4 regions of the Desulfonatronovibrio hydrogenovorans DSM 9292 genome follow, and region 3 is predicted to be linked to each of the others. Evidence: predicted binding sites of a transcription regulator. Region 3 holds the regulator's gene; each other region holds the start of a gene.
What was found. Region 3 encodes sigma-54, which starts transcription at its own class of promoters, with help from an activator protein. Its sites were predicted from a motif close to CTGGCACGGNNNNTGCTT; they were not measured.
Positions count from the first base shown of each region.

Region 1: P771_RS15970 (LeuA family protein) is a predicted target of sigma-54. The motif match lies at 1,044-1,061, and genes of this name have one in related genera.
Region 2: P771_RS19210 (DUF5320 domain-containing protein) is a predicted target of sigma-54. The motif match lies at 1,353-1,370, and genes of this name have one in related genera.
Region 4: P771_RS0100720 (ammonium transporter) is a predicted target of sigma-54. The motif match lies at 1,053-1,070, and genes of this name have one in related genera.

Region 1 is NZ_JMKT01000002.1:33,549-35,753, forward strand. Features, by position in the region: gene nifH (nitrogenase iron protein) at 1-641, opposite strand, end outside; gene P771_RS15970 (LeuA family protein) at 1,072-2,205, shown strand, end outside.
Region 2 is NZ_JMKT01000009.1:38,163-40,367, forward strand. Features, by position in the region: gene P771_RS0105260 (MBL fold metallo-hydrolase) at 1-513, opposite strand, end outside; gene P771_RS0105265 (CGGC domain-containing protein) at 513-881, opposite strand; gene P771_RS19210 (DUF5320 domain-containing protein) at 1,081-1,284, opposite strand; gene P771_RS0105285 (PP2C family protein-serine/threonine phosphatase) at 1,758-2,205, opposite strand, start outside.
Region 3 is NZ_JMKT01000008.1:492,189-494,393, forward strand. Features, by position in the region: gene hpf (ribosome hibernation-promoting factor, HPF/YfiA family) at 1-256, opposite strand, end outside; gene rpoN (RNA polymerase factor sigma-54) at 290-1,732, opposite strand; gene lptB (LPS export ABC transporter ATP-binding protein) at 1,848-2,205, opposite strand, start outside.
Region 4 is NZ_JMKT01000002.1:21,156-23,360, forward strand. Features, by position in the region: gene P771_RS0100720 (ammonium transporter) at 1-852, opposite strand, end outside; gene P771_RS0100735 (EAL domain-containing protein) at 1,321-2,205, shown strand, end outside.

The DNA of each region.
Region 1 (2,205 bases), on a different contig from region 3:
TTATCCCGGGGAACAAAGTAGATCATCTGGCTGCCCAGCCTCTTGGCAAAAGCAGCGATCATTTCCCTTTCATTGTCCACGGCCCGGCTGTTGCAAATCAGCCCGCCCAGCCTGACTCCTCCGGCATCAGCAAACTTTTTGATGCCTTTGCAGATATTATTGGCTGCATACATGGCCATCATCTCCCCGGACACAACAATGTAGATTTCCTGGGCCTTGCCTTCCCGGATGGGCATGGCAAATCCTCCGCACACCACGTCCCCCAGGACATCATAAAACACGTAGTCCAGATCCTGGTTCTCTTCATATGCACCCAGCTGCTCTAAAAGATTGATGGATGTAATTATGCCCCGGCCTGCGCAGCCTACCCCGGGCTCAGGTCCGCCCGATTCCACACATAGAGATTCGCCGAATCCGGGCAGCCGGACATCATCCAATTCCACGTCCTCACCCTCCTCCCGGAGGGTATCCAGAACAGTCTTCTGACTGAGACCGCCCAGAAGAAGCCTGGTGGAGTCGGCCTTGGGGTCGCAACCCACCACCATGACCTTTTTATCCAGCTCCACCAGCCCGGCCACAGTATTCTGGGTTGTGGTGGACTTTCCGATTCCCCCTTTTCCGTAGATTGCAACTTTACGCATTAGTAATTCCTCCTGGTTTGAATTTACCTCTCTAAAAGGCAAAGGACGTGCCATGCTGACCACAACCGGACATCCCGGAGATAACTATCTTGTTTTTATTGTTTTTTTATCATTATCTTCAAAACAGCTTCAGCCTCTGCCTCTATAAAAGACTTCAAAATTGTAGGTCAGACCGACAAAATAGAAGAGTCTGTGTAGTACTCTGGTCCATCTGCTAAGGGCTGCTCAAAATACGGGGCTGCTTTGCTTAAGACTTGACAGAACCTGTAAATCAATGGATGAACCGGATCTTCGTCATGAGCGCCAGTTTGGGAACCAAGGCCCAGCAGATCAGGATGACCGGAAGATTGGAGGGCAATCAGACCGGATCCTGGAGCAGGAGCAGAAACCTGGACCGGAATCGCGGCACAAATATTGCTTTAAGAAACTTATGCTTATAGATACCACTTTAAGAGAAGGTGAACAGCGCTTCGGCCTGTACCTCGGCAATCAGGCCAGACTCAGGATCCTCAATCTGCTGATCAAGATGGGTGTGGATGAGGTGGAAGTGGGACTGGCCGGAGAAGACAGCCAGCTGCGGGAACTTATCAATTACACAGCCGCCTTTGATCTGAAGCCGGAGATAAGCGTGTGGGCCCCGTTCAGGGTAAAACACCTGATAATGGCTGATGCCCTTGGTCCGGATATCATCAATACTGCCCTGCCTGTTTCTGATTTACACATTGAAAAGAGACTGGGGCTGAACCGAAACACCCTTTTGCAGCGTCTTGAACAAACCCTGAGCCAGGCCGGAGAGATGACCGCCAGGATTTCCCTGGGGCTTGAGGATGTATCCAGGGCTGACCCCACCTTTGCCCTGGACACAGCCAGGATGGCCAGGGATCTGGGCGTATGGAGAATCAGACTCTCGGACAGTGTGGGGCTGTTTGAGCCGACCAGTGCTGGCCGGATTATTGCCGGGTTCAAAAAATCCCTGAACATGCCCCTTGCCTTCCATGGACACAACGATTTTGGCATGGCAACAGCCAATGCCGTGTCAGCCCTTTCAGCTGGATGCGATTACTCAGATGTCAGTGTTCTGGGAATAGGAGAGAGATCAGGCATTGCCCGGCTGGAAGAGGTCTTGGCCTGGCTGGTTTTCAGGACAGACCACCAAAAATACGATTTGACCTGGCTGCCCGGCTTGAGCGATCTGGTGGCAGACCTGGCTGGAATCAGAATAGACGAGCACCGGCCCATTGTCGGTTCAAAGATATTTCACGTGGAAAGCGGGCTGCACGCAGACGCTCTGTACAAAAACCCTGAACTATTCGAACCTTTTGCCCCTGAACAGCTGGACTTGAAAAGAAAAATCCAGCTGGGGGCCAAAAGCGGAAAAAGTGCTGTCCAGGGCAAGCTCAAGGAGCTTTTCATGGACTATGATCCGGGCCGGCTGGAAGCCCTGGTTTCTGTGGTCCGCCAGGAAGCAGGTCTGAGAAGAGCTCCTTTGTCCGACACTTCGTTCAAAAGGATATGCAGGGAAGTTGAAAGACCGCCGGCCAAGGATTTAACCCTTAAAAATCCT
Region 2 (2,205 bases), on a different contig from region 3:
CGGATCTTCATTTTTGGCTTCTGGATCAGTATAGAATTCACCTCCGGTGTTCTCAAAGTGACAGATCCTGGGTATAGTTCCGGTGAGCCCAATTCCTGGAGCCAGCATGGTCGGTTTTGACACCCAGCATACCTGGATATCCGGAAGATCAGCCAGGCAGGCAAGGGTTTTTCTGGGCAAGCCTATTGACCTGACCTGTCCGTCCCTGTCCAGAGCGTACCTTGGGATTACTGCACCGGGATGAAGGTGGAGCACTGCTTTGCCAGCCTGTTCTGTTACCATGGGGATGCCTCCGCCGTGGTCGTAGTGTCCATGACTCAAGACCAGATGGCTGGTCTGGTCCAGATGGATACCCAGTTTGGCTGCATTACCGGCCAGAGCAAGACCCTGGCCGGTATCAAAGAGGATGTTAATGCCAAACGCTTTAATCCAGGCGGAAAATCCGTGCTCTGACTTCAGTCCGGGAGCTGCAGAGTTATCCACCAGAATGGTGATTCTGATTCTGTTGTCCATTACGGGCCGGCAAATATTTTTTCTGGAATATATTCGTGAGTTCCTGAAATAACCTTTATCCCGGCTTTGTTTTTTATTTTTGCGGTAATTTCATCAGCATGGGGACAATGGTCAGTTATACATGGGCTGATATGGACCCTGGTGGGCACTTCCTGCATGGGAGAGTTCCACAGCTTAACCTGGGCCAGTCTGGTGACTATGGTTGAACCTGGACAGTCTCCACAGCTGAGCAGACCCAGGATCTGGGCGTCCTTAGGATAATCCCCAAACTTTCCCTCCCGCCGGTTAAAGGCTACAAGACATCTTGAACACCCGATACAGACTTCATTCATGGCTCGCTTGCAGCCGATGATCAGTATTTTTTCCATGGGATCTCCGCATATTTTTATACTCAGGGTGGTGGCAGTCAGTTGAAGCTGTCTGCATCTCTGCAATCTTGATGGCAAAGTTCAGAATAATGGCTGGGCAGAGTTTGCAGTCCAGCCGGACAACTGCGGGATTACCCTGCAACAGCCTGTCCGGCCCGGATGCAGCACTTTATCATGGTTAAATGGCATTGGAAATGTTTCAGTTGCTCATCCTGGTATCCCTGAATCCTTGACCTGCTGCCCGGCCTTGTCCACGGCACCTTGCATGGGCGGACTTTTCTTGCCTCCTGGCTGGCCGGTCCGGAAAATCTCGGTCATTCTCCATTTTTTTACCGCAAAAACCTTCCCTCAAGCCTGTTTTTGGTCCCTTTCCCAAAGGCCCTGTCCTGTCTTTTCCTGGCATGTCTGTTCCCCCTTTAAGGTGTAACTGTTAGTTATGACCATGAACTGAACTCTGACTTTCCACATTAAGAGCACTAACCATGCCAGGAACAATCGGTGTTCCTGTCAATATAATTAACTGAAATTGATTAGTTATTTTTTATTATCAGAATCGGGACTCGGAAATGCGTTGCATTTATGAAATGGTTGCTGGAAGGTATAGTCTTAAAAATGAGCATGATGATCTGTTTTATCCTGTCCCAGGAACGGATGTGTTTTTAAAACACGTTATAGAAACAATGCTGACCAAAGGGCTGCTGGTGCAATCCGGGTCTGTCTGGTTGGGGACAGAACAGGAACCAGGACGTAAACTGGTTTAGTGAATACCAGTGGTAATTCTACTGAGTAAGCAGGAAAAGAGACCTGGTCAGGCTGAAAGGGGCAGGGTCCGGGCTGCAATGGAACTGGAAGCTCCCGCAGCCCGGGTCATGTCCGTTACTCCAGTCTGGCAATGGCCAGACACAGGTTATCTCTGCTGTTATTTTTAATGGCCTGTTTGAGCAGTATGTCAGCAGTTTCGTCCAGGGCCCGGGTGGGTAAAAATGCAGAAACCATCTGACTGGCCTGGACATGGTCATGCAGGCCATCGGTAGTCAGGAGGATATGATCCCCAGGTGAGAGTTTGATCCTTCCAGTATCTGGTTTCAAATCCGGACAGCCCAGGCACTGGTCCAGAATGTTTTTCATGGGATGGGTCAATGCCTGGGCCGGGCTTAATTCTCCGGTATTGATCAGTTCCTGGATAAATCTATGATCCTGAGTGATGGTTTCAAGAGAGCCTTTAACCCTCAACTGGTGGACCCTGGAGTCTCCCACATGAACCCATCCAGCTTCAAGGCCATCAACAGCCACAGCCGTCAGGGTTGTTCCCATGGGGTCACTG
Region 3 (2,205 bases):
GGGCCTCAAGCTTGTCCAGGCTCAGGTCAACGGTTGAATACATGTCTTCAGTATCTTCAGTGGCTGAAATATGGATGTCCTTGGCTGTGAGGATTACCTCAGCGATGTGTCTGAATTTTTCTACCTCAAGGTTGACCTGAAGCTCCGCAGTATTGATCTCGCTCAGGTACTTGGACAACTTGTCATATCTTTCACGAGCGTATTTTTTCAGATGTTCAGAAGGCTCAAAATTCTTGAAGTTGAATTTGATCTGCATGCTGATCCTCCTTTCTGTATGGATTGATAAAAATCAGAAAAATTTTTTTCGTCTGGAAGATGAAGGGATTTTCAGGGCAGCCCGGTACTTGGCCACGGTCCTTCTGGCAATATTCACATCCAGTTCTTTTTTAAGATTGGTGGCAATGGCATCATCGCTCAGGGGCTTTTTGGGATCCTCCGAAGCCACCATTTTCTTGATGGCAGCCTTGACGCTCTCTGAACCTACTGTTCCGCCACTATCCATGCTCAGGGCACTGTTGAAGAAAAACTTGAGCTCAAACAGGCCAAAAGGGGTGGACACATACTTGCTGGTGGTGATCCTGCTTACAGTGGATTCGTGCATACTGATATCTTCGGCCACTTCCTTAAGGATCAACGGTTTGAGCCTGGTGACTCCGTGAACAAAGAATTCTTTCTGAAATTTGAGGATGCTTTCCATAACCTTGTAAAGAGTTCTTTGACGCTGGTGCAGGCTTTTCATCAACCATATGGCTGAGCGGGTTTTTTCCTGGAAGTAGTCGATTTCCTTTTTGTTCTTCCGGTCTTTTGGGGCCTGGTTCAATGACTCGTAAAAAGGGCTGAGCTGGATTGATGGAAGGCCGTCCTCATTAAGGACAATTACAAAGTCGTCCTCGTATTTGTATACATAGATATCAGGGCTGATATATATTACATCTTCGCTTCCGTAACTTGAGCCAGGGAAGGGATCCAAACTCTGCAGGACTTCAATGTACTCCTTCATGAGTTCCTTGCTGATCCGGAATTTCTTCAGCAGGGGAGCCAGACGGTTCCTTTCAATGTCTTCCAGGTGTTCGGTAACAAGCTCGATAAGAATCGGGTCAGTTTCATTTAAGGCTTTGAGCTGAATAATCAGACATTCCCTGAGATCCCTTGCCGCAACCCCAACCGGGTCAAAATTCTGGACCTTGGCCAGGACTTGATCCACCAGAGATTCCTGAACACTGCAGGACCGGCCGATTTCCTCGACAGTGGCCTTCAGATAGCCCCTGGAGTCAATGTTGCCGATAATTTCCTCTCCGATCCTGGTTTCATCAGGAGTCAGGTTCTGGAGATGAAGCTGCCACATGAGATGACCCTCAAGGGATGGTTTGGCAGAGTACCTTGCTTCATAGCTCTGCATTTCCTCTGGTACTTCCCATTCCCTTGAACCGGACTGCTTGGAGGTACTGGAAAATTCTCCCAGATAATCTTCCCAGTCAGCGTTATTAATGATCTCTTTTTCTTCGCTGGTCAGCTTGGCTCCCTGGTCCTTGTCGTTGAGGGCCTGTCTTTCCTGCTCTTCCTCGGAAACTGGCTGTAATTCTTCCAGCATGGGATTTTCCAGCAGTTCCTGCTGGACAACCTCCAGCAGTTCCAGCCTGGAAAGCTGTAAAAGTTTGATGGCCTGCTGGAGCTGGGGAGTCATGACCAGCTGCTGAGTGAGCTTGAGGTTTTGTCTTAGTTCCAGGGCCATAGATTCATCCGGAAAATAAAAGGTTGATTAGTGATCCGCTTCTGGTTCTTTAGGATATGTTCAGGCATCAAGAGGCCGGCGGAATAATTATATATTATGATGATCCATCTTGGAATTACAAGCAAAAAGATTCCCCCAGGTAAATGCTTCTGGCCCTGGTATCGGCAATGATTTCTTCAGGCACTCCATCCAGAATGACCTGCCCGTCATGTACGATGGAGGCTCTGTCGCAGATGCGCAGGGTTTCCCTGACGTTGTGATCGGAAATGAGGATGCCGATATTCTTTTCTTTCAGCCGGAGGATTATTTTCTGAATGTCGTCCACTGCAATGGGGTCGATACCGGCAAAAGGTTCGTCAAGCAGAATAAATTTCGGGTCCTTGATCAGGGCCCTGGCGATTTCCAGACGCCTGCGCTCCCCGCCGGATAAAAAGGAGGCTTTTTGATGGGCAAGTTTAGAGATTCCCAATTCA
Region 4 (2,205 bases), on a different contig from region 3:
CAGAGCACCATTTAAACCCATGGTCAGATCAGCCTTGCCGAACTTGATCTGGGAGGTAATCAGGGCAAAGACCATGCCCGAAGCTGCTGCCAGGTTGGTATTGGCAAAGACCATGGCCACGGCATTGGCTGATTCTACGTCAGACACCTTGAGCTCTGATCCTCCATTGAAACCGAACCAGCCCATCCACAGGATGAAAGTCCCCAGGGTGGCCAGGGGCATATTGGCTCCAGGAATGGCGTTTATCTTCCCGTCCGGACCATACTTGCCTTTTCTGGCCCCCAGCAGGAGCACCCCGGCCAGGGCAGCTGAAGCACCAGCCATATGCACGATACCTGAACCGGCATAATCAGCAAAACCCAGCTCATCCAGGAAACCCCCGCCCCAGGTCCAGTAACCATGCACCGGATAAAGCACACCAGTCATGACCACTGCAAACAAAAGAAATGCCCAGAGCTTCATCCGTTCAGCCACAGCCCCGGAAACTACGGACATGGCCGTGGCTACAAACACCACCTGGAAAAAGAAATCCGAAATATTTGAGTAATACGGAGCATCAGCTCCTCCAGCCACCACATCAGCCACGGTATTGTCCCCGCCCACAAAAAAGCTGATGCCCGGGATGATTGAACCGCCTTCCCCGTACATGATATTGTACCCTACAATCATATACATGATGCAGGCAATGGAATAAAGACTTATGTTCTTGGTCAGGATTTCCACCGTGTTCTTGGATCTGACCAGGCCTGATTCCAGCATGGTAAACCCGGCCGCCATCCACATGACCAGCAGTCCTGAAATCAGGAAGTAAAATGTGTCCAATGCATAGCTGAGCTCAAGCAAGTGTTCCATCTTCATCTCCTCCTTAAAATGTTCATTTTTGTAAATTCAATCTATAAAAATCAAATCGGCGCCCTGGAATGGCTTCCAGCCAATCAGCCGGACATAAGCTGCTAACCTACCATATCAGCTGATATCTATTGACATAAATAAGAAAAGTATCCATGCCCAACCTCCTTGATTTATTTTTTCTAAACCCATGCCTCCCTAAAAAGCAATGATGATGCCAAAGAGGCAATATATTGAATTTTAAGACTTATCTTTCCCAGGCCCAAAATGACCTGACATTTTTGTAAAAAACATTGAAAGGGATGTGATGGTCCAGGCCGAGACTGCCATTCCAAAGCCACCCCCCGACCCCAGGGGCAAAGAGGGCCCAGCCCGGGAAAAGCCCTTGGCCCTACTGGACAATGGCCCGAACCTTGCTAGCCCCAAGCCTGAATCAGACAACCCTTATTTAACATTCAGGACTTCAGTATCATGCCCACCACCCCAGACTTGAACCTTGATCTTATAATCCGGAAACAGAGCCTGATGACCCATTTCCAGCCTGTGGTATCCATAAAAAAGAAAAAAATAATCGGCCTGGAAGCCTTGAGCAGGGGCCTGGATCCCATATCCGGAAACCTCGTCCAGCCCTGTCTTCTTTTTGCTGCTGCAGAGCATTTTGACAAAACAGTAGAAACAGACAGGGCCTGCCGAAAGGCCGCATTGACTGCATTCAGGCCGGTTCACCAGCAGCATCCGGACCTGCTGCTGTTCATCAACTTTGACACCTCAATGGTTGACAAGGGAATAGTGGGGTCAGGGAATTTCTTAAGGATGGTCAGGGATCATGGAATCGATCCCAGGAACATCGTCATTGAGCTGGTGGAATCAAGGGTCAGGGATTTTTCCGAGCTGTGCAGGTTCATTTCCATGTACCGGGAGCACGGCTTTCTCATAGCCCTTGACGATTTCGGGGCCGGCCATTCCAATCTGGAAAGGGTCTCAATCATTAAACCGGATATCATCAAGATTGACCGCTCCCTGATCAAGGACATTCACTCCCAGTTCTACAAACAGGAAATCATCAAGGCCGTGGTCAAGCTGGCTGATCAGCTTGGAGTCATGGTCCTGGCCGAAGGAACTGAAAACCCCCGGGAGGTCCTGAAATCTCTGGAATTGGGGACCGACCTTTTTCAAGGCTATTTTTTCGCCAGACCCCAGAATATTCTCGATGTAGATTTTGACAAAATTGAAGATAAAATCAGAGAGACTGGAGATGGTTTTTTCAAATGCGTCATTAAGAGGATCAAGGCCAGGAAACAAAAATTCAGCAACTACCAGGCCTTAAGTTTTTCTATCCTTTCCGGGCTCAGCAGT